DNA from 2 places in the Rubrobacter sp. M3-4 genome. Region 2 is predicted to be linked to the other one. Evidence: riboswitches for the same ligand, from Rfam matches in the RefSeq annotation. Region 2 holds a riboswitch; the other holds the start of a gene.
The links. A riboswitch is a leader RNA that binds a small molecule or an ion and turns the genes downstream of it on or off. The one in region 2 is predicted to bind cobalamin.
Positions count from the first base shown of each region.

Region 1 (14,975 bases), on a different contig from region 2:
GCAGGTGATGGTGATTTGACGATGTTGGACGTAGCACCGCCCCGTTTCAGGGTGGAAGAGGAGGAAGAGCGGCGGGCGATCTTCGTCGCCGAACCGCTGCCCCGGGGGCTCGGGCATACTCTGGGCAACTCGCTGCGGCGGGTGATGCTCAGCGGTCTGCCGGGGGCCGCGGTGACCAAGGTGCGCATCGAGGGCGTCTCGCACGAGTTCTCGACGATCCCCGGGGTCAGGGAGGATGTGGTCGACCTCATCCTCAACATCAAGGAGCTCAAGTTCAAGCTCGAGCGTGACGAGCCGGTGGAGCTGGAGGTCAACAAGAGCGGTCCCGCCGAAGTCACCGCCGGGGACATCGAGCTCAAGGCGGATGTCGAGGTGGTGGACCCCGAGACGCACATCGCCACCGTCTCCGAAGGCGGCAGGCTGGAGATGCGCCTGACGGTGGAGCGTGGGGTCGGCTACGTGCGGGCCGAGCAGAACAAGAGCGACGCGGACCCGATCGGGGTGATCGCGGTCGACTCTCTGTTCTCGCCGGTGCAGAAGGTCAGCTACTCGGTGAGCGAGACGCGCGCCGGGGCGCGGACCGACCTGGATTCGCTGAGGATGGAGGTGGAGACCGACGGCAGGATCTCCCCGCGCGATGCCCTGCAGAGCGCGGCGCGCCAGCTCATCGACATGCTCGGGCTCTTCACCGACGGCTACGAGGGCTCGCGCGCCCCGGAGAACCGCTGGAGCGGCGGCCGTCAGGTGATAACGGACGAGCGCCCGATAGAGGAGCTGGAGCTCACCGTGCGCTCCTACAACTGCCTCAAGCGTGAGGGCGTGGACACCATCGGCCAGCTGGCGACGATGACCGAGGAGGAGCTGATGAACATCCGCAACCTCGGGATGAAGAGCGTCGAGGAGATCCGGTCCAAGCTCGCGGAGTACGGTTATCAGCTGGAGAGCGAGAACTATGAGACACGCTAAGAGGGGACGCAAGCTGGGGCGCGACGCCGCCCACCGCCGGGCGATGCTGGGAACGATGGCCGGGCAGCTCATAACCCACGGCAGGATCAGGACGACCGAGCCGAGGGCGAAGGAGCTGCGTGGGGTGGTGGATCGTCTGATCACCACGGCCAAGCGCGACGACCTGCACGCCCGCAGGCAGGCGGTGCGCGTCCTGAAGGACAAGAGGGTCGTGCGCAAGCTCTTCGAGGATGTGGCCCCGGAGCTCGACGATCGCAGCTCGGGCTACACCCGCATCCTCAAGCTGGGTCCGCGTCCGGGCGACGGCGCCGAGCAGGTCTATCTGGAGCTGGTGAACTACCGGCCCACGGAGGGATAGACGCCGGAGGGGTTCTCCGCAGAGAGTCTTCCCGGTGGGGCCCGCCGCGGCGGGCCCCCGGTCGTCTCTTTCTCCGGGGTGTCGTGCCGCTACCCGGGGTCTTCGCGTGCGGCCGTCTCGGGGCTCGACTTTTCGGTATACGAGGGCGAGTACGTCGGGGTGGCCGGTCCGAACGGGGGCGGAAAATCCACGCTCGTCAAACTCTTGAACGGGCTGCTCGTGGCGTGTGAGGGCGAGGTGAGGGTGGCGGGATTCGACCCCGCCGCCGAACCGCACGAGGTGCGTCGCAGGGTCTCGGTGGTCTTCCAGAACCCGGAGAGCAACATCATCGCGCCCTCCGTCGAGGACGACGTGGCCTTCGGGCTCGAGAACCTGGGCGTGGAGCGGGGGGAGATGCGCCGGCGGGTCGTCGCAGCGCTCTCTTCCGTCGGCCTTGCGGGCTACGAGCGCCGCGAGCCGCACACGCTCTCCGGGGGCGAGAAGCAGCGCGTCGCGCTCGCGGGGGCGCTGGCGATGGAGACGGAGGTGCTCGCGCTCGACGAGCCGACCTCGATGCTGGACCCGGCCGGCAGGAGGGAAGTCCTGGAGGTGATCCGGGCGCTGAAACGCAGGCGCACCATAGTTCATGTCTCGCACGATCTCTCCGATCTTCTGGTGGCCGACCGTATCCTGATGGTGCGCGACGGTCGTCTCCTCGCCGACCTGCCTCCCTCGCGGCTCCTCGCCGACGGGCGGCTCCTCGAGGAGGCGGGCCTGGTTCTGCCCGTCGCCGCGAGGCTCGCCGCCGGGCTCGGCCTCGGGGTCTGCACCGGTCCGGAGGAGCTCGCGCGGGCCGTATTGAAGCGGCTGGGGGTACAGGCCCGGTGAGGCTCGAGCTGGAGGATATCTGGTACTCCTATCCGGGGGGACGTACGGTTCTTAAGGGGATCTCGCTCGCCGTCGCGGAGGGGGAGGTGCTCGGGATCGTGGGTCCCACGGGTTCGGGGAAGAGCACGCTCGCCCGGCAGATGAACCTGTTGCTCGAGCCGGAGCGCGGACGGGTCCTCATAGACGGAGAGGACGCCGGGCGGATGGACCGCAGGGAGCTTCGGCGCAGGATTGGGCTCTCCTTCCAGTTCCCCGAAGCGGCGCTCTTCGCCCCGACCGTGAGGGAGGACGTCGCCTTCGCCCCGAGGCAGCTCGGGCTGCCGGAAGAGGAGGTGACGGAGAGGACGGAGCGGGCGCTCGCGGCGCTGGACGCCTCCCACCTCGCGGAACGTTCGATCTACGCGCTCTCCGGCGGCGAGAAGCGGAGGGTGGCCATAGCCGGTGTTCTGGCCATGGAACCCGAGGTGCTCGTGCTCGACGAACCGACGGCGGGCCTCGATCCCGCGAGCAGGCAGGCCCTGATCTCGTTGATCGGCGATCTCGCGGGGGAGGGTAGGTCGGTGGTTCTCATCTCGCACGACGTCGACGAGGTGGCAGAGGTGTCCGATCGTGTCTGCCTGCTCGATGATGGGGTGGTGCGCGCGTTCGGGACGCCTGCGGAGGTCTTCTACGCAAATCCGGATTTCGCCCCGGCGACCGTACGAACCGTGCTGCACCTGCTGGAGAGCTTCCCGCACCTCGGCCGACCGGTGCGTTTCGGCGAGACGCTCTCGGTCCTCGGGGATCTTCTGGAGGGGTAGCGTGGTACGGAGGGGCTTCGGCAGGTTCTACCCGGCGTCATCCCCGCTGCATGCGCTCGACCCGCGCACGAAGCTGCTCGGGACGGTGCTGGTCGTGGCGGGGCTCTTCCTCGTCGGAAGCCTGGCGGGGCTCGCGCTCTTCGCCGCGGCGGTGGGCATCCTGTTCGTGGCGAGCCGGGTTCCGCCGCGGGCTTTTCTGGGGGCGCTCTGGCCGGTGTCTTACATCGTCCTCCTGACTTTCGTCTTTCAGGCCCTCTTCTACCATCGGGGGGTGATCGTGTTCTCCTCCGGCCCGGTCGAAGTTCACGCCGGGGGGCTCCGGATGGGCTTCTTCCTCGCCTCCCGGATAGTGCTGCTCGTGCTGGCCGCCGGCCTTCTCACCGCGACCACCAGCCCTCTCGCGCTCGCCGACGGGCTCGAGATCCTCCTCTCGCCGCTGCGCCGGGTGCGCTTCCCGGTCCACGAGCTGACGATGATGGTGACGATAGCGCTGCGCTTCATCCCGACGCTGCAGGAGGAGGCGGAGAGGATACGCGAGGCCCAGGCCGCACGAGGGGCCGTCTTCGACGAGGGCGGCCTGCTCGGGCGCGCGAGGAGCTTCGTCCCTATCCTGGTGCCCCTCACGGTCGGGGCGTTCCGGCAGGCCGACGAGCTCGCCGAGGCGATGGAGAGCCGGGGCTACCGCGGCGGTGCGGGCCGCACCCGCTACCGCGAGCTGCATTTCGGCGGGCAGGACGCGCTGGCGCTCATCTTCGCCGCGCTGCTCTTCCTCGCGGGGGTGGCGCTGTGAGGTTCGCCGGGCTCGTCGAGTACGACGGGACGGACTTCTCCGGCTGGGCCCGCCAGCCGGGTCGGAGGACGGTCGAGGAGACGCTCTCCCGGGCGCTCTCCACCATTTTGCGCCAGCCGGTGAGGCTCACCGCCGCGGGGCGCACCGACGCCGGCGTACACGCACGGGGGCAGGTCGTCTCCTTCGACGCCGAGACCGGCCTCTCCCCATCCCTCATCGCCTACAAGACCAGCGCCGTACTGCCGGAGGACGTCGCCCTGCGCCGCTGCGTACGCGTCCCCGAGGGGTTCGACGCCCGGCGGGACGCCGTGAGCCGCAGCTACGAGTACAGGATAGTGAACTCCTCGACCCGCTCGCCGCTCGAGCGCCGCTACGCCGTCCACGTGCCGGCTGTCCTCGACCGGGGTTTGCTCGCGGAGGCCGCCTCGCTCGTTCGCGGCACCCACGACTTCAGGGCCTTCACACCGGCGAAGACCTACCACGTCCGCTTCGAGCGGCTAATCAGCGAATCCCGCTGGGAGGAGAGGGGGGGCGTCCTTACCTACAGGATCACGGCCGACGCCTTCATGTACAACATGGTCCGCTCGCTGGTGGGCACGATGCTCGAGGTGGCGCGCGGCAGGAGGAGCCTGAGGGATTTCGGTCGCCTGCTCGAGGGTGCAGAGCGCTCCGAGGCCGGCCCGACGGCGCCGGCGAGGGGCCTCACCCTCGTCGGGGTGGAGTATGATGAAGATCCATGGGAGAGAAGCGATGATGGATGAAGCGGTGCTGGAGGCGTTGGACGCTTATGTGGAGCGCCTTTTCGCGCCGCAGGACGAAGCCCTCGAGTTCGCCATCTCCGCCTCGCGTCGCGCCGGGCTCCCGGACATACAGGTCTCCCCGGCCGAGGGACGGCTGCTGCAGCTTCTGGCGCGGATGGTCGGGGCGCGGCGCATCCTCGAGATAGGGACCCTCGGCGGCTACAGCGCCATCCATCTCGCCCGCGCCCTGCCCGACGGAGGTACCATGATCTCTCTGGAGGCGAGCGCGCACCACGCGGAGGTGGCGCGCGCCAACATCGAGTACGCCGGGCTCTCCGAAAAAGTCGAGGTCCGCACCGGCGACGCCCGCGAGCTCATCGAACAGATGATCACAGGCGGCGAGGAGCCCTTCGACGTCATCTTCATAGACGCAGACAAGAGAGGCTACCCGGAATACCTCGACCTCTCCCTCACGCTCTCCCACCCCGGCACCCTCATCCTCGCCGACAACACCTTCCGGGGCGGCACGGTGGTCCAGCCCACGGACGAAACCTCCCGTGCCCTGCACGAGTTCAACTTGGCCCTCGCCCGTGATCTCCACCTCGAGGCCATCCTCATCCCCGTGGTACGGGAGAGGGTGGATGGCCTCTCCATCGCCAGGGTGAAGAACATCTGAGCCCGTTTTCAGTTTAGAAAGGGCTTTTGCAGGACTTTTCCAAAACGACGTTGACACTGAAACGGCCCGGCAGCATAATGAGAGCGGCGCCGGTCGCCGGGCCCTTGAGGTCTGGCGTGAAGAGGGAATCCGGTGAGAATCCGGAGCTGCCCCGCAGCGGTGAGCGGGAACGAAAGCCGCAAGGGAGGCACTGGTCCCTGATTTTCGGGGGGTGGGAAGCCGCGGCGAGTAGGTGGCCCGCGAGCCCGAAGACCTGCCGGCGCTGCCGCCTTTTGGGGCGGGTGGTGGTCTGGCCTTCGAGGGAGGGGTCGGCCGCGCGAGAGGGTTGATGTCGTGCCGGGGTGGCAGGCCGTCCCGGTTTCTCACATCTTCCTTGCGGCCGCCTATTTTCCCGAAGGCCGCGTGAGGAAGGACGGACGAAGGGGGAGCGTTTTGATGACGGGGGAGATGCAGGTCAGGAAGCGGGATGGCCGGATCGTTGCTTTCGACGCGGGCAGGATAGCACGTGCCGTCGAAGGAGCGTTCCGCGCGGAGCGGGGGCTTGGCAGGGACGACGCACTCGACGAGGACCTGCGCGAGGAGATCGAGCGCACGACGACGGCGGTGGTCTCGCGCCTGCCGCGGGACGGCGGGCCGGTCGAGGTCGAGGCTATACAGGATCTCGTCGAGGAGCAGCTCATGCGCGACGGGAACTACCGGGTGGCCCGCCGCTACATCGTCTACCGCGAGGAGCGTAAGAAGGCGCGGATGCTGCGCGGCGAGGAGGGTGAGGCCCGGGGCGGTCCCTCCATCAGGGTACGCTACGCGGACGGCAGGGAGAGCGCGGTGGAGACCTGGCGCATCCGGCGCAGGATCGAGGAGGCCTGCCGGGATCTTCCGGACGTGGATCCGCAGCGGGTTTTGGACGAGACGCTCGCTTCGCTCTACGACGGGATAACGCCGGGGCAGCTGCAGCAGGCGATGGTGCTCGCCGCGCGCTCGTTCATAGAGGTCGAGCCCGCATACAGCACGGTCGCCGCTCGTCTTTTGCTCGGGATCATCTACCGGGAGGCGTGGGGCGGGATGCCGCGACCGGAGGAATTCGAGGAGGTCTATCGTGCCCGCTTCGCGGAGTATCTGCGGCGGGGTGTCGAGGCCGAGAGGCTTGATCCAAAGCTGCTCGACTTCGACCTGGAGAAGGTCTCCGCCGCGCTCGAGCCCGCCCGTGACGACAGCTTCACCTACCTGGGGCTTCAGACCATCTACGACCGGTACCTCATCCAGGCCGACGAGCAGCGCATAGAGTGCCCGCAGTACTTCTGGATGCGGGTCGCGATGGGGCTTGCGCTGCGCGAGGAGGAGCGCGAAGAGCGGGCCATAGAGTTCTACCAGATGCTCTCCACCTTCCGGGTCGTCTCCGCCACGCCCACCCTCTTCAACTCCGGGACTACGCACCCGCAGCTCTCCAGCTGCTACCTCACCACCGTCTCCGACGATCTCGAGGGCATCTTCAAGGCCATCTCCGACAACGCCAAGCTCAGCAAGTGGGCCGGCGGGCTCGGCAACGACTGGAGCCGCATCCGGGCTACGGGTTCTCTCATCAAGGGGACGGGCGGCAAGAGCCAGGGGGTCATCCCGTTCCTCAAGATCGTCAACGACACCGCCGTGGCGGTGAACCAGGGCGGCAAGCGCAAGGGTGCGGCCTGCGCCTACCTGGAGACCTGGCACCTCGACATAGAGGACTTCCTCGAGCTCAGGAAGAACACCGGGGACGAGCGGCGCCGCACTCACGATATGAACACCGCCAACTGGGTGCCGGACCTCTTCATCAAGCGGGTCATCGAGGGTGGGGAGTGGACCCTCTTCTCCCCGAACGAGGTTCCGGATCTGCACGAGCTCTACGGCCGGGCGTTCGAGGAGCGCTACCTGGAGTACGAGCGGATGGCGGAGGAGGGGAAGCTCCGGCAGTACAAGAAGGTCGAGGCCGCATCCCTGTGGAAGAAGATGCTCTCGATGCTCTTCGAGACCGGGCACCCCTGGATCACGTTCAAGGATCCCTCCAACATCCGCTCGCCGCAGGATCACGCCGGCGTGGTGCACAGCTCCAACCTCTGCACCGAGATACTGCTGAACACCTCCGACGAGGAGACCGCCGTCTGCAACCTGGCCTCGGTCAACCTGGCGGCCCACACCGACGCCTACGGCCTCGACGAGGAGCGGCTCGCCGAGACCGTGAGGGTCGCCGTGAGGATGCTGGACAACGTCATCGACATAAACTTCTACCCCACGCCCGAGGCGCGGCGGGCCAACCTCAGGCACCGTCCGGTGGGGCTGGGGATCATGGGCTTTCAGGACGCGCTCTTCGAGCAGCGCATCAGCTACGCGAGCGAAGAGGCCATCCGCTTCGCCGACTACTCGATGGAGTTCATCTCCTACCACGCCATCCTCGCCTCCACCGAGCTCGCCGCCGAGCGGGGCACCTACGAGAGCTACGAGGGCTCTAAGTGGAGCCGGGGGCTGCTGCCCATAGACACGATAGACCTGCTCGAGGAGGAGCGCGGGATGCCGGTCCTGATGGATCGGCAGAAGACGCTCGACTGGGAGCCGGTGAGAAGGGCCGTCGCCGAGCACGGGATGAGGAACAGCAACGTGATGGCCATAGCCCCGACCGCGACCATCTCGAACATCTCCGGCGTCTCGCAGTCCATCGAGCCCACCTACTCGAACCTCTACGTCAAGAGCAACCTCTCGGGGGACTTCACCATCGTCAACGAGCACCTGGTGCGTGATCTCAAGAAGCGCGGGCTCTGGGACGAGGAGATGCTCGAGGACCTCAAGTACTTCGACGGCTCGGTGCAGGAGATAGAGCGCATCCCCGAAGACCTCAAGAAACTCTACCTCACCGCCTTCGAGATAGACTCCGGCTGGCTCATAGACTGCGCGAGCCGCCGCCAGAAGTGGCTGGACATGGGGCAGTCGCTGAACCTCTACCTCGCCCGCCCGAGCGGCCGGGAGCTCTCCGAGATGTACCTCAACGCCTGGCGCAAGGGGCTCAAGACCACCTACTACCTGCGCAGCCGCGGGGCCACGGGCGTCGAGAAGGCGAGCATGGACATCAACAAGCGGGGCATCCAGCCGCGCTGGATGAAGAGCGTCTCGGCCTCCAGCCGGGTGAAGGTCGAGGAGGACGAGCCCGTCGTGAGGGGGGCGACCTGCTCCCCGGACGACGTCGAGTGCGAGGCCTGCCAGTAGGTAGAAGAGAGGAGGGAGATTCATGTCCCAGTGCTGTGGTGGAGGGGGCGAGAAGCCCTATGACCTCAGCAAGAGGATAAACGTCGAGGACAAGCGGCTTTTGAACTGCAAGGCCGTGGACGTCAACCAGCTGTGGCCGCTCAAGTACGAGTGGGCCTGGGAGCATTACCTCAACGGGTGTGCGAACAACTGGATGCCTTCCGAGGTGCCGATGCAGAAGGACATCTCGCTCTGGCACTCCCCTGACGGGCTCACCGACGCCGAGCGGCTCGTGATCATGCGCAACCTCGGGTTCTTCTCGACCGGAGAGTCGCTCGTCGGCAACAACATCGTGCTCGCCATCTTCGAGCACATCACCAACCCCGAGGCGCGTCAGTACCTCCTGCGGCAGGCCTACGAGGAGGCCGTCCACACCCACGCCTTCCACTACATCGTCGAGTCTCTGGGCCTCGACGGGCGCGAGGTCTTCAACATGTACCACGAGGTCGACTCGATCCGGGGCAAGGACGAGTTCGTCATGTCGCTCACCGAGGCGATCATGCGTCCGGGCTTCACCACCGAGACGGTCGAGGGGATCCAGGAGTTCATCAAGAACCTGGTCGGCTTCTACGTGATCATGGAGGGGATCTTCTTCTACTCCGGGTTCGTGATGATCCTCTCGTTCCACCGCCAGAACCGGATGACAGGCATCGGCGAGCAGTTCCAGTACATCCTGCGCGACGAGACGGTCCATCTCAACTTCGGGATAGACCTCATCAACACCATAAAGGAAGAGAACCCGGAGGCCTGGACCCCGGAGCTGTGGCGCGAGATCGTGGAGATGATCCGCAAGGCCGTCGAGTTCGAGATAGCCTACGCGAAGGCGTGCCTGCCGGAGGGCGTGCTAGGTCTCAACGCGAACCTGTTCCGCGAGTACGTCGGCTACATCGCCGATAGGCGTCTCAGGAGGATCGGGCTGCCCGCGCAGTACCGCTCGCGCAACCCCTTCCCCTGGATGAGCGAGACGATGGACCTCACCAAGGAGAAGAACTTCTTCGAGACGCGGGTCACCGAGTACCAGAGCGCGGGCTCGCTCATCTGGGACTGAGGCAACATGGGGGAGTCCCCGGGGGCCTTTGGCGGCTTCCCGGGGCCTTTCTCGTGCCTGACCTTATTGTAGGTGTATGCTACTATTTGACGCGTCGTCAGGGTCAGTTGTAACCGTCGGAGATTCCGGAGGAACATGAAGAGTTACATGGCGCGACCCGGAACGGTCGAGCGGAAGTGGTACGTCATAGACGCCGAGGGCAAGCACCTCGGGCGTCTGGCCGCCGAGATAGCGATGCTCCTGCGGGGCAAGAGGAAACCACAGTACACCCCACACGTGGACGTGGGGGATTTCGTGGTCGTCGTGAACGCCGAGAAGGTCGTGGTCAGCGGGCGCAAGGCCGAGCAGAAGCTCTACCGCTGGCACACGGGATACCCGGGCGGGCTCAAGAGCCGCACTTACGAGGAGATGCTGCAGAAGCGGCCGACCGAGATCATCCGCAAGGCGGTCTACGGGATGATGCCCAAGACCAGGCTCGCCCGCAGGCAGCTCGGGAAGTTGAAGATCTACGCCGGGCCTGAGCACCCGCACGCAGCTCAGAGCCCCGAGCCCTACGAGGTGAGGTGAGAGGTTTGGCAGAGGCACTCTACAGAGCCACGGGCAGGCGCAAGACCTCCGTCGCGCAGGTCAGGCTGTACGCCGGGGACGGCAAGATCACGGTCAACGGCAGGGACTACACGGAGTACTTCCCGCGCCTGACCTACCAGCGGACGGTGCGCTCCCCGCTGGAGATACTCGACGCCGCCGGGCGCTACGACGTGGTGGCGAAGGTCACGGGCGGTGGGCTCACCGGGCAGGCCGAAGCGCTGCGCCACGGCATAGCGCGGGCGCTGGCGGAGGAGTCTCAGCAGGCGCGCGGAGACCTCAAGGAGGCGGGTTTCCTCACCCGCGACGCGCGGGCCGTCGAGCGCAAGAAGTACGGCCTCAAGAAGGCCCGCAAGCGCCCACAGTTCTCCAAGCGCTAGCCGCGCACGGAGGATTCCCTGCTGTCACCGTTGCCGGGCGCGGAGGAGAGGACCGGGCAGGTCGTGGTTGGCTGAGGCACGGATCAGGTTCGGAACGGACGGGGTGCGGGGGGAGGCCAACTCCTCCCTGATCCCGGAGCACGCGCTACGCCTCGGCCTCGCCGCCGCCCGGACGCTCGGCAGGCGGGTGTGCATCGGGCGCGACACCCGGCTCTCGGGCGGGATGCTCTCGTGTGCGCTGGCGGCCGGGCTGGCGAGCGGCGGGACGGAGGTACTCGACCTCGGTGTCTTGCCGACGCCGGCGATCGCGGCGCTCGCTCCCGAGCTCGGGATGGATGCGGCCGGGGTGGTGAGCGCCTCGCACAATCCCTACCCGGACAACGGCATAAAGTTCTTCTCCGGCGAGGGGGTCAAGCTCTCCGAGGAGCAGGAGCGTGAGCTCGAACGCCTTACGGCCGGGGAGTTCCCGGAGCGGCCCGTCGGCAGCGGGGTCGGCGGCGTGAGGGCGGTGGAGGATGCCGCCGGCATGTACGTCGAGGGGGTTCTCTCACGGCTGTATCCGGATGCCGGAGGCCGTAGGATACTGCTCGACTGCGCCAACGGGGCGGCGTGCGAGACCGCTCCGCTGGCCTTCGAGAGGCTCGGAGCGGATTTCGGGCTGGTCGCCGCCGAACCCGACGGTACGAACATAAACGACGGCTGCGGTTCGACCCACATAGGAGATCTCGACCCCTCCGGGTACGACGTGGCCTTCGCCTTCGACGGGGACGCCGACCGGGTACTCGCGCTGGACGAGCGCGGAGGGGTGGTGGACGGGGACAGGATAATCGCCATCCTGGCCCGGGACCTCGCCGAGCGGGGCCAGATAGGTGGGGGGGTCGTGGTGACCGTCATGAGCAACCTGGGGTTTTTCAAGGCGATGGAGCGGCTGGGGATACCTTGCGAGGTCGTACCGGTCGGGGACAGGTACGTGGCCGAGGCGATGCGGCGAACGGGTGCTGCGGTGGGCGGGGAGCAGTCCGGGCACGTGATCGTTTCGCGTTACTCGAAGACCGGGGACGGGCTCGTGACCGCGCTGGCGCTGCTCGAGGTCATGGAGCGTTCCGGGATGCCGCTGTACGAGCTGGCGGGGGTGATGGAGGTCTACCCGCAAACCCTGATCAACGTGCCCGTCGGTGGGGCTGATGCGGGGGAGGTCTGCGACTCGGAGGAGGTGAGGCGGGCGGTGGAGGAGGCCCGGCGCCGGCTCGGGGACGAGGGGCGTATTTTGCTCAGGCCGAGCGGGACGGAACCGGTGGTGCGGGTCATGGTCGAGCACTTGGACGAGAGGGTGTGCACGGAGGTGTGTGAAGAAGTTGCAGAGGTGGTCGCGGGGGTGAGGTGTTGAGGTTCGTGGGATGCGCCCTGGCCTGGCGGCCGGGAGAGGCGGACAAGAAGGTCTCGGCGCTCTCGGTCCTCGACGAGCGGGGCAACATCATAGCCAACACCTTCTGCGGAACCGTCGAGGAGATCGCGGATGCCGTCGAGGGCTACGATGCAGGACACGGTGAGATCATCGTCGGCGTCGACGCTCCGCTCGCGGTGCCGAACGAGCGGGGAACCCGGCGGGTGGAGCGGCTGCTCTCGCGGCTCTCGCTCCCGGCCTACTCTGCGAGCCGCAAGATCTTCGACGGCCGACCCCGCTCGGAGGAGCTGCTCGCGGCGCTGGAGAAGGTCGGTATCGAGTACACCGACTACCCGTTCAGGCGCGAGCGTGACCAGAGCGTCGTCGTAGAGGTCGACTCGGCGGCGACCCTCAAGGTGCTCTCGCTCGAGCGCAAGGGGATTTCTCAGAACGGCGACCTCTCCCGTCGGCTGGAGGAGATGAGGGAGCCGAGGTTGCGCAAGGGCAACAAGAAGGCCCGGGCGGAGGCGATAAAGGACGCGATAGACGTCCTGTGGAACACCCCGGGGCTGAGGTTGCGCACCGGCAACCTCTCGGCGGACCTGCACTCGCCCGAGAACGTGGACCTCTCGAAGCTTGAGGTGAACGAGGAGCTCTCCCACGCCGAGCTGGACCGGATCGTCGCCCTGATCGAGGCCACGCTCGCCGCCTACACGGTATACCGCCACTGGAAGGGGCGCGACGGTTCGCTCGTGCTCGGCAGCGGGGATGCGGGGGCGGTCCTCATCCCGGCGAGCGGGGCGCTGCGCGAGTGGATCTTCCGGGAGTGCAGGGCCGCCGGGATGCCCTGCGCCTGAGAGAGATGACCCTCTGCGTGCGCATAATCCCCTGTCTGGACGTGGACGCCGGACGCGTCGTGAAGGGCACCCGCTTCGAGAACCTGCGCGACGCGGGGGATCCGGTCGAGCTCGCCGCCCTCTACGACCGCGAGGGGGCCGACGAGATCGTCTTCTACGACATCACCGCCTCCCACGAGCGCCGCGGGACCGCGGCGGAGCTGGCCCGTCGCGCCGCCGAGGAGGTCTTCGTCCCCTACACGATAGGCGGCGGGGTGAGGACCGTGGAGGACATGCGGGCGATGCTGCGGGCCGGGGCGGACAAGGTCTCCATAAACTCCGCCGCCGTCAGGGACCCCGCCCTCATAAGCCGCGGCGCGGAGCGTTTCGGTAGCCAGTGTATCGTGCTGAGCGTGGACGTGAAACGCGGGGAGGGTGGCGCGGGTTGGGAAGTCTACCTGAACGGGGGCCGGGTGAACACCGGCAGGGACGCGTTGGAGTGGCTTGCCGAGGGCGAGCGGCGGGGCGCCGGGGAGTTCGTTTTGAACAGCATGGACTCCGACGGCACCGAGACCGGATACGACCTGGATCTCATCTCCGCGGTCGCCGGGAGGACGACCCTCCCGATCGTGGCCTCCGGGGGGGCGGGGCATCCGGATCACATGGTGGCGGCCGTCGAGGCGGGGGCGAGCGCGGTGCTGGCGGCGAGCATCTTCCACTTCGGGTCGTGGAGCATACGGGATGTCAAGGAGTACCTGGCGAGAAAGGGGGTCCCGGTCCGTTTTGAGCGCAGCGGAGAACGTGAACTTCGGTGAGAGCGGGCTGGTCCCGGTCGTGGCGCAGGACGCGAATACGGGCGAGGTCCTCACGCTCGCCTACGCCAACAGGGAGGCTCTGGAGCGCACGCTCGAGAGCGGCGAGGCGCATTACTACTCCCGATCGCGGCGAGAACTCTGGCGCAAGGGGGCGACGAGCGGCAACACCCAGAGGGTGGTCGAGGTGCGGGTGGACTGCGACGGAGACGCGCTCCTCTACAAGGTGGAGCCGCGTGGGCCGGCGTGCCACACGGGGCAGAAGAGCTGCTTCTTCAAGGCGCTCGCCGGGGAGGGCGTGGGGCTCGCGCTCGGCGGCACGAAGGAGGAGGACGACTTCGGGGCGATGGTGCGCGAGCTCGCCGGGACGATAGCCCAGCGCCACCGCGAGATGCCCGAGGGGTCCTACACGGCGGAGCTCCTCCGGCAGGGCAGGGCCCGGGTCGCACAGAAGGTGGGCGAGGAGGCGGTCGAGGTCGTGGTGGCCGCGCTTGCGGGTGAGAGGGTGGCCGAGGAGACGGCGGATCTCCTCTACCACCTGCTGGTCTTGCTCGAGGAGCAGCAGGTGGGTGTGGAGGACGTGACGCGCGTCCTGCGCGAGCGACATGGCTAGCGGGTCTCTCACCCCCACGCTGAACGAGGCGCGCTCTCTCGCCGCGAGCTACGACGTGGTTCCTGTCTACGCCGAGTTCATCGGGGATCTTGAGACACCCATCTCGGCGGTGATGAAGTTCGGCGGGGAGGAGAACTTGTTTCTGCTCGAGAGCGCGGAGGCCGCCGAGCGCTTCGGGCGCTACTCCTTCGTCGGCTTCGACCCCAAACGCACGCTCTCCTACCGCGGTGGTGTCTACACCGTGGTGGACGCCGACGGGGCGCGCGAGGTGGCCGCCGGGGACCCGTTCCGGGGGCTCGCCGGCATAGTGGGCAGAAAGAGCGTCGCCCCGCTGCCGAACCTGCCGGCTTTCGTCGGGGGTGCGGTGGGCTACTTCTCCTACGACGCGGTACGCTACCTGGAACGGCTGCCGGACGCCCCGCCGGACGACCTCGGTGTACCGGAGGCTTACTTCCTGCTCACGGACACCCTCGTCGTCTTCGACCACCTCAGACACAAGGTGCTCGTGGTCTCGCTGCTGGACGCCTCCGGGCTCTCGGACGTGGGTGGGGAGGGTTTCGGCGCGGCCTACCGCCGGGCGGCGGACGACATCCGGAGGGTCTCGGAGCGTCTGGCGGCCCCGCTCCGGTCGCGAAACCTGCCGTCCGGAGAGGGCAGCCTCGAGATCACCTCGAACATGGACCGGAAAGAGTACGAGGAGGCGGTGGCACGGGCGATAGAGTACATCCGGGCGGGTGACGCCTTCCAGGTGGTGCCCTCCCAGCGCTTCGAGGCCGGTGTGGGGGAGCTGGACCCGCTGCTCCTGTACCGTGGTCTGCGTACGGTCAACCCTTCCCCGTACATGACCTAC
Region 1 covers NZ_JCBAJP010000007.1:86,046-101,020, reverse strand. The annotation lists gene AC6EKW_RS09730 (DNA-directed RNA polymerase subunit alpha) at 22-966, shown strand; gene rplQ (50S ribosomal protein L17) at 953-1,324, shown strand; gene AC6EKW_RS09720 (ATP-binding cassette domain-containing protein) at 1,403-2,191, shown strand; gene AC6EKW_RS09715 (energy-coupling factor ABC transporter ATP-binding protein) at 2,188-2,991, shown strand; gene AC6EKW_RS09710 (energy-coupling factor transporter transmembrane component T family protein) at 2,993-3,781, shown strand; gene truA (tRNA pseudouridine(38-40) synthase TruA) at 3,778-4,542, shown strand; gene AC6EKW_RS09700 (O-methyltransferase) at 4,532-5,197, shown strand; cobalamin riboswitch at 5,271-5,472, shown strand; gene AC6EKW_RS09695 (ribonucleoside-diphosphate reductase subunit alpha) at 5,633-8,428, shown strand; gene AC6EKW_RS09690 (ribonucleotide-diphosphate reductase subunit beta) at 8,451-9,515, shown strand; gene rplM (50S ribosomal protein L13) at 9,651-10,082, shown strand; gene rpsI (30S ribosomal protein S9) at 10,088-10,480, shown strand; gene glmM (phosphoglucosamine mutase) at 10,548-11,867, shown strand; gene AC6EKW_RS09670 (hypothetical protein) at 11,864-12,721, shown strand; gene hisF (imidazole glycerol phosphate synthase subunit HisF) at 12,727-13,515, shown strand; gene hisIE (bifunctional phosphoribosyl-AMP cyclohydrolase/phosphoribosyl-ATP diphosphatase HisIE) at 13,484-14,125, shown strand; gene trpE (anthranilate synthase component I) at 14,118-14,975, shown strand, end outside.
Region 1: it holds a riboswitch for cobalamin, as region 2 does, so the genes downstream of both, AC6EKW_RS09695 (ribonucleoside-diphosphate reductase subunit alpha) here and AC6EKW_RS06345 (ABC transporter substrate-binding protein) in region 2, are expected to answer to the same signal.

Region 2 (14,975 bases):
GGCAGTTGAGGTAGGCCGCCTCACCCTTGCCGTAGCGGGAGGCCAGGTAGATCTTCTCGTCGTCCAGAGAGTCGCGGAAGAGGATCGGGCTCGCCGCGTCGTAGAAGTAGAGCCTCTCGCCAGAGAGCGCGGTGATCTTCTCGGCCAGCGCGTCGGAGGTGAGGGGTCCGGTCGCGATCACGGCGGGTCCATCGGGTATGTCGGTGGCCTCCTCGCGCACCACCTCTATGTTCGGGTGCCCCTCGACGGCCTCGGTGACGGCCCGGGAGAAGCTCTCCCGGGCGAGCCCCAGAGCTCCCCCCGCGGGGACGCTGTTGGCGTCGGCGCAGCGCAGCACCACAGATCCGAGCCTGCGGAGTTCCTCCTTCAGGAGGCCGGAGGCCGTGCCCAAAGAGAGGTTACCCATCGAGTTGGAACAGACCAGCTCGGCGAAGAAGCCGGTGTGGTGGGCCGGGGTCTGCTTCACGGGGCGCATCTCCCAGAGCTCCACCCGGCAGCCGGCCTCGGCCGCCTGCCAGGCCGCCTCGCTCCCGGCGAGCCCTCCGCCTATGACCGTCACATCGGGCACGAAACCACCTCCAGCCAGAAAGCCGCCACGAGAAGATATTCTACGCTTGCGCGGGGTCGCGTCCACCGGGCGTGCCCCCTCTAGCGCCTCCTCTCCGTCGCCGTGAACTCGATGCCCAGCACGAGCAGGTATACCGTCGTGGCCACGAAGCTGGTCGCAGGCCAGGCCAGCACGTCCTGCAGGCCGTGCGAGATCGGGTACGAGAGCCCGATGGCCGATCCTATCGAGAGGAAGTGGAGGTTCGCCCACACCGGGAGCCCCCGCGGCTTCACCTCCGCGCGTACGCTCGGGCTGCCGAAGGCCACGAACCAGGCGAAGCCGTAGCCGAGCACCGCCCCGGCCATGAACAGCAGCGCGTCGAGCAGGCTCGGCAGATAGTGCGCATGCACGAGCAGGGCACCCGAGGTCCATATCGTGACGGTGTAGCCGTAGGGCACGCCGCTGGAACCGACCGCGACCCGCAGGTTGTTTATGTAGCGATCCCTCAAGGCACCCCCTACCAGGCCGTAGCCCCGCCGTCCACGACGACCGTCTGGCCGGTCATGTACGAGGAGGCCGGGGAGGCAAGAAAAACCACCACGCCCTTTATGTCGTCCGGCTCTCCGAAGCGCCCCATCGGGATGTCGGCGAGCATCCGTTCTCCGAACATCTCCATCAGCCCGCGGGACATCTTCGTCGGGAACCAGCCGGGGGCTACGGCGTTGACCCGGATGCCGTGGCGCGCCCAGGCGGTCGCGAGATCGCGGGTCATCGAGATGACCGCGCCCTTGGAGGAGCTGTAGCCGACGGTCTGCATGTACTCGGGGTTGCCGCCGACGAGCCCGGCCACCGAGGAGACGTTGACGATCACGCCCCCGCTCCCGCGTTCGATCATGCGCCGCCCGACCGCCTGAGACATCAGGAACGTCCCCCGCACGTTGACCCGCAGGACGTGGTCGAACTTCTCCAGCGGCATCTCGACCGCCGGCGCCCCCCAGGTCGCCCCGGAGTTGTTGACCAGGACGTCCACGCCGCCGAACTCCTCGAAGGCCGCCGAGACCACCCTCTCCACGTCCTCCGGCTCGGTGACGTCGCAGGCGAGGGCGAGCACCCTGCCCCCGGCCTTCTCCATCCCCCGCCGGGCCTCCTCGAGCTGCTCCATCCTGCGCGAGCAGATCACGACGTTCGCTCCCGCCTCGGAGAGGGCTTCGGCCATCTGACGTCCGAGCCCCCGTCCCCCTCCGGTGACGAGGGCCGTCTTCCCATCCAGACGGAAGAGATCCAGAGCACCCACAGAGTACCGCCTCCTCTCTCTAGACGATGGGGTTGCCGCGCTTCTCGAAGATCCGGAACGTACCGGTGCCCAGGGCGACCAGCTCCCCACCCCCGTCGTAGACCTTCGCCTCGGCGGTCGCCAGCCGGCGCGAACGGTGCACCACCTCGCAGCGGCAGGTTATGCGCCCCTCGCGCACCGCGCCGAGGAAGCTGACGTTGAGCGCGATCGTCGCGGTCCTGAAACCGGCCAGCGCCGAGACCGCGAGCCCCATCGCGTTGTCCATGAGCGCGGAGTAGACCCCGCCGTGCAGCGTACCGTTGCCGTTGAGGTGGATGTCTTTCACGTCGAGGTATATCACCGAGCGTCCCGGTTCCACCGATTCCACCTTGCACCCCATGTGCTTCGAGAAGGTGACGGCTTCTTCGAAGTAGCGGGCGAGCTGCGAGAGCTGCTCACCGTTCAGAGCGTGTCCGACTTCTTCCATGCATATCCCTCCGGAGACGAGACGGCAGAACGTCCTGCTGGCGGCATCGCGCCGGAAGATTCATTATATTTGTTCGGGGAAGCTTTCGGGCACCCCCACCGGTGGTTGAGGTCAGTGTAGGGAGATATACTGCAGCATGATCGAAAACGTGCTTTTCTCTCTGATCAGGCTGCAGTATTCCCCGTTCGAGTTGGTCCTCGTCCTCTCCTCGTGCGTCTCCGCCGCGGCGGCGCTCTACGTGCTGCCACGCCGCCGGGTACCGGGGGTGATGGCGCTCGCCCTCATGATGATCGCCGCGGCCTGGTGGGGCGTGGGGTACGCGCTCGAGATAGCCTCCTACTCGCTCGGGGCCAAGATCTTCTGGGCCAAGCTTCAGTACGCGGCGATCTGCGCCATCCCGCTCGCGCTGTTCGCGTTCGCCACCCTGTACACCGGGCGGGCACGCAGGCTCCCCCCGCTCGTGTGGCCTCTGCTCGCCATCCCCTCGCTGGTGACCTTCGGCCTCGTCCTGACCAACGAGCAGCACCACCTGATCTGGCGCAGCCTCCGCATCGGCAGCCTCGGTGGGGTGAGGATGCTCGTCGTCGAGCACGGGGACGCCTTCTGGGTCTACTGGGTCTACTCCTACGTCCTGATCCTGCTCGGTTTCGCCTCGTTCTTCCCCCTCATGCGGAGCGGTCTCTACAGAAAGCAGAGCGTGACCCTTCTGCTCGGTTTCCTGTGCCCGTGGATAGGCAACCTGCTCTACGTCTCCGGTTCCGGGCTCCCGCGCCACTTCGACACCACGCCGGTCGCGTTCTCCATCGGCGGGATGTTCCTGGCGTGGGCCGTCTCGCGCTTCCGCTTCCTCGACGTGATCCCGATAGCCCGGGAGATGATCCTGGAGCACATGGGCGAAGTGGTGATAGTCCTCGACCCGATGGGGCGCATCGTCGACACCAACCCCGCGGCCCGGCGACTTCCGGCCCTCTCCGGGGAGAACCATCTCGGCAGGGATCTCCCGGAGGTCATGCCCGCGTGGGCGGGCATACGACCGGGGGAGAGCCGGGAGGTGGAAGTGCGGGACCGGTATTACGCGGTCTCCCGCTGGCCGCTGCCGGCGCGGGGAAAGGAGAGTTCGGGATGCCTGCTCGTCGCCCGGGACATAACCGAAAACCGTCTCGCCGAGAAGAGGCTCGCCGAGAGCGAGGAGCGCTACCGGAGACTCGTCGAGCTCTGCCCCGATGCGGTCGTGGTGCACAGCGAAGGCAAGGTGGAGTACGTCAACGCTGCGGGGCTCCGGCTGATGCGCGCCTCGAAGCCGGAGCAGATCGTGGGCCACGCGGTTCTGGAGTTCGTACACCCGGACTACAGGGAGGTCGCCGCGGAGCGCATAGCCCAGGGATACAGCAACAGGTACCGCAGCGAGCTCTACACGTACCGGCTGGTACGGCTCGACGGCAAGACGCTGGAGGTCGAAGCGGCCGCGATGAGCATCTCCTACAGAGGGAAGGCCGCGATGCAGCTGGTGCTGCGCGACGTCACCGAGCGGAAGGCGCTGGAGGAGCGTCTGGCACACCAGGCCTACCACGACACCCTCACGTCCCTGCCCAACCGGGCACTCTTCCTGGAACGTCTGGAGAAAGCCCTCTCACGTTCGAAGAAGAGGGGAGAACGCCTCGGCATCCTCTTCCTCGACCTCGACGGCTTCAAGCTGATAAACGACTCCCTCGGCCACGAAACGGGAGACAACCTGCTCGTCGCCGCCGCGGCACGCCTCGCGTCCTGCGTCCGCCCGTCGGATACCGTGGCCCGTCTCGGTGGGGACGAGTTCGCGGTGCTCCTGGAGAGCGTAGAGGACGAAGAGCAGGCGGTGCATGTCGCCGAGAGGATCACCCGGGGATTGCGCGAGCCGTTCACCATCGCCGGGCGCGAGGTCTTCGTCGGGAGCAGCATCGGCATCGCCCTGAGCTCCTCCCGATCCGATGCACCCTCCGACCTGCTGCGGGAGGCGGACACGGCGATGTATCACGCGAAAGACAAGGGGCAAGACTACACGATCTTCGACCCGGAGATGAACCGTCAGGCCCTCGAGTTCCTGCAGCTGTGCGAGGAGATCAAACACGCCATCGAGCGGGACGAGCTACGGTTGCTCTACCAGCCGCTGATCGACCTGAGGACCGGCCGGATCCGGGGTATCGAGGCGTTGTTGCGCTGGGACCATCCTAAGCGTGGCACCCTGCTGCCCGAGGAGTTCCTCCCGGCGGCCGAGGAGACGGGGATGATCCTGGAGATCGACCGTCGGGTGCTCGAAGAGGCCTGCGCGCAGGCCGGGGAGTGGCAGAAGGCGCAGGCCGGAGATTTCCTCCCGAGCGTCTACGTGAACGTCTCGAGCATGCAGCTCAGGGTGGGCAGCTTCGCCGGGTACCTGGAAGACCTGCTGGAGCGCAACGAGCTGGCGGCGGGCGGGCTGGTGCTGGAGATCACGGAGAAGGTGCTGGTCGAAGACTCATCCGAGGTAGTCGACCTGCTCGGGAGGATCAAATCCCTGGGCGTGGGGCTGGCGCTGGACGACTTCGGCACGGGATACTCCTCGCTCTCCTACCTGCGACGCTTCCCCATAGACACGGTCAAGGTGGACCGGGTGTTCGTCGAGGGGCTGGAGTGGAACCCGGAGGATGCGATCCTGGTCTCCGGGATCGTCGGGCTGGCCCGGGCCCTCGGCAAGCAGCTCGTCGCCGAGGGCATAGAGACCCCCCGCCAGCTCGGGCAGTTGCGCCAGATGGGATGCGAGCTGGGGCAGGGGAACCACATCTCCGAGCCACTCTCGGCGGAGGCCGCCTCGGCCCTCCTCATGCACGGACTGGTGAGCCCTACCTCCGACCCGGCGCAGGACTAGGAGGAACGCGAGAGCGAATAGGCGTAGAGGATGAGGTTCTTCACCCGATCGCCGAAGGTTGCGAACCGCTCGTCCTTCGTCTGGCCGCGGACCCAGCGGACGTAGATCTGCTGCAGGATGACCGCGAGCTTGAAGTAGCCGAAGACCCGGTACCAGTGCATCCGGGAGAGGTCGCGCCCGCTCTTCTCGGCGTAACGCTGCATGAACTCTTCGCGGGTCATGAAGCCGGGCGCGTCGGTCACGGTGGGGAGCACGCGTTTGATCTCGGGCGGATCGTCCTTCTCGACGTAGTAGGAGAGGGAGACGGCGAGGTCGAAGAGTGGGTCCCCCACCGTGGCCATCTCCCAGTCGAGCACGGCGCGGACTTCGGTGGGGTCTTCGGGGTCCAGGATAAGGTTGTTGAGCTTGTAGTCGTTGTGGATGATCGTCGGCGGGGGACTCTCGGGGATGTCGGAGGCGAGCCAGCGGGTCAGGGGCCCGACCTCGGGTATCTCCCCGGTCTTCGCCCGCTCGTAGCGGGAGATCCAACCCCCCACCTGCCGCTCGAGGAAGCCCTCCGGGTGCCCCAGGTCCCCGAGCCCCGCCGCCTGGTAGTCGACGGCGTGCAGCCCGACCAGCGTGTCGCAGAGCGTCTCGGAGATGCCCCGGCAGAGCTCCGGCGTGGGCTCCATCCCTTCCGGGAAGGAGTCGTCTATGACGATGCCGCGCCTGCGCTCCATGACGTAGAAGGGCGCGCCGATGACGGATCGGTCCTCACAGTAGAAGTAGGGCTTCGGGGCAAGCGGGTAGACGGGGTTGAGGCGCGTGAGCAGCCTCGACTCGCGCTCCATGTCGTGCGCCTTCGGGGGGACGGGGCCGAGCGGCGGCCGCCTGAGCACGCCCTCCCAGGAGCCTATCCTGAGAAGATACGTCAGGTTCGAGGCCCCGGAGGGGAACTGCTCGACCTCGAGGCTGCCCTCCGGCAGCCCCTCGATGTGCCGCCGCAGATACTCCTCGACGGCCTTCCTGTCGAAATCCTCGCCCTCGCGCACCTTTATGGTTTCAGCCAATTTCAGACCCCCTGCTCGTCCTCAGCCGCCCGGGAACCTCCACCCGTCTCCTCGACCCTGCGCAGCGTGCCGTCCCTCACCTCGAGGACGGCCTCGCTCGCCCCGACGTCCGCCGCGAAGCGCAGCGTCTCGATCCGGTCGTGCTCGACGAACCACCGGCCGGCGCGCGAGCGGGCGAGCACCGCCACCGGGTCTTCGAGCCTGCCGGCCCAGTCCCGTGCCAGGATCGCGGCGTCGTTGAGGCTCCATTCCTCCACGTCGAGCCGCGAGACTATCGCCGAGGCCCCGAGGAAGTCTTCGAGGTCGAACCGCCCCCCGGATCCGGCGCACACCAGGTACACCGCCTCCGCCCCCGAGGATTCGAGGTAGCGCGCCGTGGCGGGTGCGTTGCGCAGGCAGGAGACGAGGACGACGTCCGCGGCGGCGACCTCGGAGATAGCCCTCGTCCCGTTGGTCGTGAGGAAGACGACGTCCCTGCCGGCGACCTTCTCCGGCGGGTACTCCTCGGGCAGCGGGCCGAAGTCGTACCCCTCGACCCGCTCGGCGCCCTGCTCCCCGCCGCGCAGAGCCTCCGGTCCCACCCGGGCGTAGACCTCCTCGCCCTCCTGCAGGCTCCCGACCGGGAAGACGCGCCGGGCACCGTTCTCGAGGATGGTGAGCAGCGTGGTCGTCGCCATGAAGACGTCTATGACGACCGCCACCCTCCCCGGCAGACGCTCGGGTACGATCTCCTTGCGGCTCATCAGCACGCCGAGCCGCCTCAAGGGACGCCCCTCGCTCTCTGCTTCGAACTCACCACCCAAGACATTCTACTAGCCCTCCCCCCGGCCACCCCGCGCGCCGATCCCGCCGCGCAGCTCCCGGACGAAGTCCTCCGGTCCCGCCTCGAACGCGCCGGCCTCGAGCAGATCAGCTGGCGCGGCGTCCCCGCCTCCGTGATGGTCCACCACGGCGACCGGGATCCCTTCCTCCAGCGCCTCGAACGCCGCCCCGAGCACGACTCGGCCGCCCGGAGGGGAACCGCAGACGGCCACGAGCCTCGCGGAGCGTGCGGCCTCCGCGTTGCGCCGCAGCACCTCGCCGGGGATGGGGGCGAAGGGCTCCGCCTCGACGATCTCCGCCCCGAGGGCGCGGGCGACGGCGTGGTCGAGGTCTCCAGGAGGGAGCACGCCGGCGGAGAACCCCACCCCCTCTTCGCTGAGCCGGCGCATCAGAAGAGATCCGGACCCGCCGCCGCAGATCACGTGCACCTCCGGTATCCCGCCCCCGGTGACCCGCCCGGAAGCGGTACTCTGCACGATGAGATCCCCCGTCGCCGGGGAGACCAAGACCTCCGCCTGCGCCCCGAAGACCTCCCGGATCACCTCGGGGCGCAGCGCGGCGCTCGGGACACCGGCGGCGAAGACCTCACCGCCGCGCATGACGACGACCCTCGAGGCGTGCCGGGCGGCGAGGTTGAGATCGTGGGCGACGAGGACCACGGTCGCCCCGGCGCGGCCCAGGCGCTCCACGACCCGCATGAAGGCGAGCTGGTGCCGGACGTCGAGGTGGTTTGTCGGCTCGTCGAGCAGCAGCACCTCGGGCTCCTGGGCGAGCGCCCGGGCGAGGGCGACGAGCTGACGCTCCCCGCCCGAGAGCTCGGTCATCCTCCGGTGCGCGAGATCCCACACCCCGACGTCCTCCATCGCCCGCCCGACCGCCCCTGGCGCGCCGGGGTCCGAGGGGAAGAGCCATCCCTCGTAGGGGGCGCGCCCCATCTCGACCACCTCGCGCACCGTGTAGTCGAAGGCCGGCGCCCCCTCCTGCGGTACGACCGCGACCCGGCGGGCGAAGAGCTTCGCATCCCAATCCCCGACCTCCCTGCCGTCGAGCAGCACCACCCCCTCCCGCGGCCGCAGGGCCCGGGCGAGCGTCCGGATCAGGGTACTCTTGCCGCTGCCGTTCGGCCCGACCACGGCGAGCATCTCCCCCTCTCCCACTTCCAGGCTCACCCCCGAGAGCGCCTCGTGCGCGCCGTAGGCGACGCGCACGCCCCGCACCTCGAAGACGATCTCACCAGAGCCGGCCACGCCTGCGGCTCCTGGAGAGCAGATACACGAAGAAAGGCGCCCCGCACAGGGCGGTTATGATCCCGACCGGGATCTCGATCGCGGGGATCGCGGTGCGCGCCGCGTCGTCGGCGGCGACGAGGAAAGCCGCCCCCCACAGCCCCGAGACCGGCAACAGCAGGGCGTGACGCGGGCCGGCCAGTATCCTGCCGACGTGCGGCACGATGAGCCCGATGAAGCCGATCACGCCGCTGACCGCGACCGCCGCCGAGGCGCCGAGCGCGGCGAACCCTATCGCGAGCAGCTTCACCCGCTCGACCCCGACTCCGAGGTAGGTGGCCTGCTCCTCCCCGAGCGAGAGGATGTCGAGCCTGCGCGAGAGGGCCAGGAGCCCAGCCGAAGAGACGACGAGGTACGGCAGCGCGTCCACCACCCTCCGCCAGTCGGCAGGCGCCAGAGACCCCAGCAACCAGAACAGCACCGAGGAGATCCTCTGGTCGGCGAAGGTCAGGATGACGAACGAGTAGACCGCGGCGGCGAAGGCCCCGACCGCGAGCCCGACGAGCAGCAGATCGGCGATGGGAAACCGCCCGCCGCGCCGCGAGAGCCCGACCACGGCGAACGCCGCCGCGAGCCCCCCGCAGAAGGCGGCGGGCGGGACCGCGGAGAGCCCGGCCGCCCCGAAGGAGGCCCCGGAGGCTATCGCGAGCACCGCCCCGAGCGCGGCCCCCGGCGAGACCCCCACCACGTACGGGTCGGCCATGGGGTTGCGGAAGAGTCCCTGCATCGCGGCCCCGCTCACCCCGAGCGCCCCCCCGACAAGCATCCCGAGGGCTATGCGGGGCAGACGGATCTGCAGGACTATCGCCCGCGAGACTTCGTCCCCGCCCCCGAGGAGCGTCCGCACGACCTCGCCGGGGGAGAGCCAGGCCGGTCCCACGCCGAGCGAGAGCACCGCCACCAACACCAGCGCGGCGGCGGAGGCCCCCACCCAGAGGCTATCTCTTGCTGTGGACTTTGAAGGCACCGGGGTGTATCGCCTCCGCGATCTGCTTCACCCCCTCGACTATCCTCGGCCCCGGACGGGTCGTGAGGTTGTCGTTTATGACCTCGACGTGCCCCTCACGCACGGCCTTGAGCGCCTCGAAACCGGGACGGCTCGCGACCTTCTTGGGCGTATCGCCGGAGGAGCTGCCGATCAGGTAGTAGTCCGGGTTCTGCTTCACGAGCTCCTCGAGCGAGTACTGCGGGTAGGGGCTCTTCGCCCCGGCGGCGACGTTCTTCCCGCCGGCGAGCTTTATCTCGTCGTCTATGAAGCTGCCCGGACCGGCCGTCTGGAGCGGCTTGGGGTAGACCTCGTAGAAGACCGTGGGATGAGACAGCCCCCTGACCTCCTTCCTCACCTGCGAGAGCTCGCGGCGCATGTGCCGCTGGACCTCGCGGGCCTTCTTCTCGTCCCCGACGACCTTCCCGACCGTCCCGATCGAAGCTATCGCCCCCCGTACGCTCTCCGGGTTGATCACGACGACCTTCGCCCCGGTCTTCTTCTCCAGGTCGGCCGCCTGCTGCCTAGTCGTCGCAAACGACATGAAGAGCACGTCGGTCTTGAGCGAGGCGACCTTCTCGGCGTTGACCCCTTTGTAGTCCCCGATCTTCGTGATGTGCTCGACCTGCGGCGGGTAGTCGTCGGCGGTGGTCACCCCCACGACCCTCTTCCCCGCCCCGATCGCGAAGAGCGTCTCGGTGATGCTCGGGGCCATCGAGGCGATACGCTCGGGCTTCTTCTCTATCGTGACCTTCCTCCCGAGCGAGTCGGTCACCGTGACCGGGTACCCCGAAGCACCACCGCGGGCCTGCGTGGCGCCCCCGGAAGAACCCCCTCCAGAAACCCCGCCCGCCCCGCACCCGGCGAGCGCGAACACCACCACGGCGAACGCCACCACGACGCGCAGGACGGAAACCATCCTAACGAACATGCCAGAGAATCACCTCCCCACCTCGAAACGAACTCGGAAATCCAGCCCGAGAGAAAAGCCCTCTAGGGCCCGGCGGGAAGCGACCAGAAGATCACCACGCCCGAACTCCTTCCTCGAAGAGCCTGCGACCTCAGGCGCCTGGCAGGTCTCCTGGCTCGCGGCTCCAAAGCGCCTCCCCCGCAGCCTTCCCAGGCCCCGGAAAGGACCCAGTGACCGGGCAGAGCCCCCAGGCGGAGTGTCGCATCGCCGCTCACAGTGGCGGGACCGCGCCGGATTCTCACCGGCTTCCCTCGCACCAGACGCACCCTCTTCCGAAAAGCATAACCGAAACCACCCCACCGCGCACGTCCCTTGACCGGTCCAATCCAATAGGTTACATTAACCTAGGTTAGATTAATCCATAAAGGAGTGAGCGGTGTACACGGATATCCTGATCCTTAGCAGCGTGATCGAACGACCGCTGCACGGGTACGAGATAAAGCGGGGGGTGGGCCGGGTGCTGGGGCGGGAGTTCGCGCTCAACAACAACCAGCTCTACCCGGCGTTGCGGCGGCTGGAGGAGATGGGGGCGGTGGAGAAGGAGGTCGTGCGTCAGGAGGGCAGGCCGGACAGGCACGTCTACCGGGCGACGGGGCTGGGGCGGGAGGTTCTGGGCGAGATGCTCCGGGAGTTTCCGCCCGAGCTGGCGCGAAACGACGCGGAGTTCATGGTGAGGGTGGCGCTCTTCGAGCTTCTGGAGTCCGAAGAGAGGAGGAGCATCCTGCGGGCGAGGCGGGAGTTTCTCGAGGAGCATCTGGAGCGCTCCGTCGAGATGGATCCGCGCGTCGGGGACGGGCGCAGTCCTTACGCGGCGAAGGTGATCTCGTTCCACCGCAGCACCATCGAGCACGAGCTGGCCTGGATCTCGGAGCTGGAGAGGGAGGTGGAGGGCGCGTGAGAGACCGGGACGTCGGGCGCTTCGACCGGTGGGCGCCGACCTACGAAAAGAGCGGGCTGCAGGCCAGCTTCTTCGAGCCGGTACACGAGGCGACCCTGCGGCTCGCCTCCCGTATGGCGCCGCGGCCACACCGCGTGCTCGACGTGGGCTGCGGAACGGGGGCCCTGCTGCGCCGGGCGGCGGGGCGCTTCCCCGACGCCGGGCTCGTCGGGGTGGACGCCGCGGCCGGCATGATCGAGGCGGCCAGGGAGGGTGGGACACCGGCGAACCTCGTCTGCGCTCCGGTCGAGCACCTGCCGTTCGATGATGGAGAGTTCGACCTCGTCCTCAGCACCGTCTCGTTCCACCACTGGGAGGACCAGCAGAAAGGGCTCCAGGAGATCGGAAGGGTCCTGGCGCCGGGAGGCTCTCTCGTCCTGGTGGACATCTTTGCCGCTTCCTGGCTGCGGGTGATGCTCCTCCCGATGAAGCTGCATGGTAAGTTCCGTACGCCCGCTGTGGCCTCTCGCATGCTCCGCTCGGCCGGCCTTACTCCCGGCCGCCGGGATACGGTCCTCAAAGGTCCCCTCGGCCTCCCCGTGGTCTCGGCGGTTCCGGCGGGCAAGCCGTAGCGTCCAGGCCGCGCCGCTGCCCGCTCACCCCTTCTGCCACTCGTACTTCCAGTGGCCTATTGCCCGCTCTATGTGCTCGAGCATGAGCCTCTCGGCGTCCTCCGCACGCCCCTCGGCGACGGCCGAGGCTATCTGGCGGTGCTCCGCGACGTCCTCGTCCTTCCAGTCAGAGGTGAGCATCCGCCGCGAGAGGAGCCTGCGCCCCACCTCCACGATCCAGAGCGAACCCAAGACCCTCACCAGCTCCTCGTTGCCCGTCGCCCGCGCGAGATGCATGTGGAACTGACGGCTCGCATCGTGCGCCTCCACCCCGTCGTCGGCGGCCGCCTCCTGCTCTATAGCCCCGTACAGGAGGTCTATGTCCCTGCCGTTCCTGCGACCGGCCGCGAGCCGTGCTATCCCCGGCTCGAGCAGCGTCCTCACCTCCAGCCGCCGCAAAACCGCCTCGAGCCCGAGATCCGCCACCCGATATCCCCGGTTCGGCTGAAACTCCACCAGCCCCTCGTCCGCCAGCCTCCTCAACGCCTCCCTCACCGGCGTCCGCGAGATGCCGAACCTCTCCGCCAGCTCGACCTGACCCAGCCTCGTCCCCGGCTCGGCCTCCCCCCCGAGCACGTACTCCCTGATCCGCTCGTACGCCCGGTCCGCGACCGAAGACGCGTCTATGGGCCCTCCACCCGCAGCGCTCCTTACGTTCGACATGCATGCGATCTTAAATTGTGTGGATATTTTATTCAAGCTGAAAACTCCATTGACAATCTCCCTCTTTTTGGATACATTATCCACGATTTAGGAAGGAGGAAGGTTTGGATCTTTCGCGGGGACCGAGGGTGAGGGTTCTGGTCGAGGGCGGGCCCGTCTGGGGTCTTTTGGAGCCTGGAGGTGTGATCGCGCTGGAGGACGGCGGCAGGATCTCCGAGGAGGAGGCCGTCTATCTCGCGCCCGCCGAGCCCTCGAAGATAATCGCGCCGCACCTCACCTACCGCAGCCGGGTCGAGGAGTACGGGGCCAGGGTGCCGGATCATCCCTCGTACTTCCTCAAGCCCCCCAGCTCCCTCGGCGGGCACCGGGGTGTATTGAGGCGTCCGAAGGGGACGGGGTTTCTCAACTACGAGGGGGAGCTCGCGGTCGTCGTCGGGCGCAGGATGCACGGCGTCCCCGAAGAGGAGGCTCTCTCGTACGTGGCGGGGTACACCTGCGCCAACGACGTCAGCCTGCACGACTTCCGGCACGCCGACCGCGGCTCGATGCTGCGGGTCAAGGGGCAGGACGGATTCCTGCCGCTCGGGCCCGCGGTCGTTCCGGCCGGGGAGTTCGACCCGGAGGACTTCACGCTCAGGACGTACCTCAACGGCGAGGTCGTGCAGGAAGCCACCTCGGACGACATGATCTTCGGCGTCGCCTACCAGCTCGCCGACCTGTGCCGGCTCATCACGCTCGAGCCCGGGGACGTCGTCCTCACCGGCACCCCGGCCAACTCGCGCCCCATGCAGCCCGGGGACGTCGTCGAGGTCGAGATAGAGGGCATAGGGAGGCTCTCCAGCACGGTCGAGGAGTGGGACGTCGACCTCTCTCACGGCCCCGGCGAGCGGCCGCAGGTCTCCGCCCAGACGCTGCACGTCGCGCTCGCGGTCCCCGAGGAAGACGCCGAACGTATGGTGCGGGAAGGAGAGTGGGGATGGACGGGAAGCTCGAAGTAGAGGTGGATCTCGACCTGTGCCAGAGCTGCGGCGAGTGCGCCAGGATCGCGCCGGAGATCTTCACCCTCGGCGAGGACGACGTGCTGCGCTGGAGGCCGGAGGCGGAGATCTCGCTGGAAGAGAAGGCCCGCGAGGCCGAGGAGGCATGCCCCACCACCGCGATAAAGGTCGAGGTGGTGCGGTGAAGCCCGTTCTCATAAGGCAGCACGCCGAGAGGACCCCGCCGGCGCTCCTCGCCGGGTGGCTGCGCGAGAGGGGCATCCCCTTCGAGGTGAGCCGCTCCTGGCTCGACGGCGAGCCCCCCGACCCCCGGCGCCACCTCTTCGTCGCCTCGCTGGGCTCGCAGTACAGCCCGCGCGACGCAGAAGAACAACCCGCCGTGGCCGCAGAACTCGATCTCGTCCGCAGGTGCGTCGAGGAGGTACCGGTCCTCGGGCTGTGCTTCGGCGGTCAGGTGCTCGCGAGCGTCCTCGGCGGAGAGGTCGGTCCCCTGCCCGAGCCCGAGCTCGGCTGGTGCGAAGTAGAGACCAAAGACCCCGAGGAGATCCCGCCGGGGCCCTGGCTCGAGTGGCATTTCGAAGGCTTCGAGACCCCGCCCGGGGCAGAGGAGCTGGCGCGCACCAGACGCTCGGCGCAGGCCTTCAGGTTCGGGCCCCACCTCGGGGTCCAGTTCCACCCGGAGAGCACCGTCGACGTGGTCGCAGGATGGGCCCGCAAGGACCTCTCCTCCGGCAGGCTCTCCCGCTACGGGGTGGAAGATCCGCTCGCGCTGCTCGAAGCCCCGCCGGAGAAAGAACGCGCCGCCAAGGAAGCCGCCTTCAGGCTCTTCGACGCGTTCTTCGAGCGGGCGGTGAGAGAAAGGAGCCACAGAGCATGACACCTCAGGAGCAGAGGACGGAAGAGAAGGCCCCCGAGATACTCCTCGACGGGTCGGTCACCTCCGTGCGGGTGATCTACCCGGACCTGCACGGGGTGGCGCGGGGCAAGGACGTCCCGGTCGCGGAGTTCGGTCGGGCGACCGAGCACGGGCTCGCCTTCTGCTCGGCGGTCATGGGCACCGACCTGCGCCACGTACCGGTCGTGGGCGGCGAGGAGGGCTATCCGGACATGATCGCCTACCCCGACCTCTCGACGCTCACCCCACTGCCCTGGGAGCCCGGTGTGGCCTGCTGCATCGCCGACCTCGAGCCCGTGAGCCAGAACTCGCGGCGTCCGGCCGACCCGCGGGGGGCGCTGCGCCGGGCCGTGGCCGCCTTCGAGGAGATAGGGCTCTCCCCGGTGGTCGGGCCCGAGCTCGAGTTCTTCCTGTGCGTGCCCGACCCTCAGGCGAAGAACGGGGTGCGCCGCTACGTGGACAACCTGAGCATGGTCTACACCGCGGGCCCGCAGGCCGACCCGAGGGGCGTCGTCCGCCGGCTCGCCGAAGACCTCTCGAAGATGGGCCTCGGCGCCTTCGCCGCCAACCACGA
Region 2 covers NZ_JCBAJP010000004.1:170,448-185,422, reverse strand. The annotation lists gene trmFO (methylenetetrahydrofolate--tRNA-(uracil(54)-C(5))-methyltransferase (FADH(2)-oxidizing) TrmFO) at 1-568, opposite strand, end outside; gene AC6EKW_RS06385 (hypothetical protein) at 649-1,056, opposite strand; gene AC6EKW_RS06380 (SDR family oxidoreductase) at 1,065-1,841, opposite strand; gene AC6EKW_RS06375 (PaaI family thioesterase) at 1,861-2,307, opposite strand; gene AC6EKW_RS06370 (EAL domain-containing protein) at 2,444-5,185, shown strand; gene AC6EKW_RS06365 (phosphotransferase family protein) at 5,182-6,234, opposite strand; gene AC6EKW_RS06360 (2-phosphosulfolactate phosphatase) at 6,237-7,037, opposite strand; gene AC6EKW_RS06355 (ABC transporter ATP-binding protein) at 7,047-8,303, opposite strand; gene AC6EKW_RS06350 (FecCD family ABC transporter permease) at 8,287-9,273, opposite strand; gene AC6EKW_RS06345 (ABC transporter substrate-binding protein) at 9,281-10,258, opposite strand; cobalamin riboswitch at 10,382-10,573, opposite strand; gene AC6EKW_RS06340 (PadR family transcriptional regulator) at 10,674-11,195, shown strand; gene AC6EKW_RS06335 (class I SAM-dependent methyltransferase) at 11,192-11,806, shown strand; gene AC6EKW_RS06330 (GntR family transcriptional regulator) at 11,831-12,508, opposite strand; gene AC6EKW_RS06325 (fumarylacetoacetate hydrolase family protein) at 12,613-13,506, shown strand; gene AC6EKW_RS06320 (ferredoxin) at 13,485-13,691, shown strand; gene AC6EKW_RS06315 (type 1 glutamine amidotransferase) at 13,688-14,383, shown strand; gene AC6EKW_RS06310 (glutamine synthetase family protein) at 14,380-14,975, shown strand, end outside.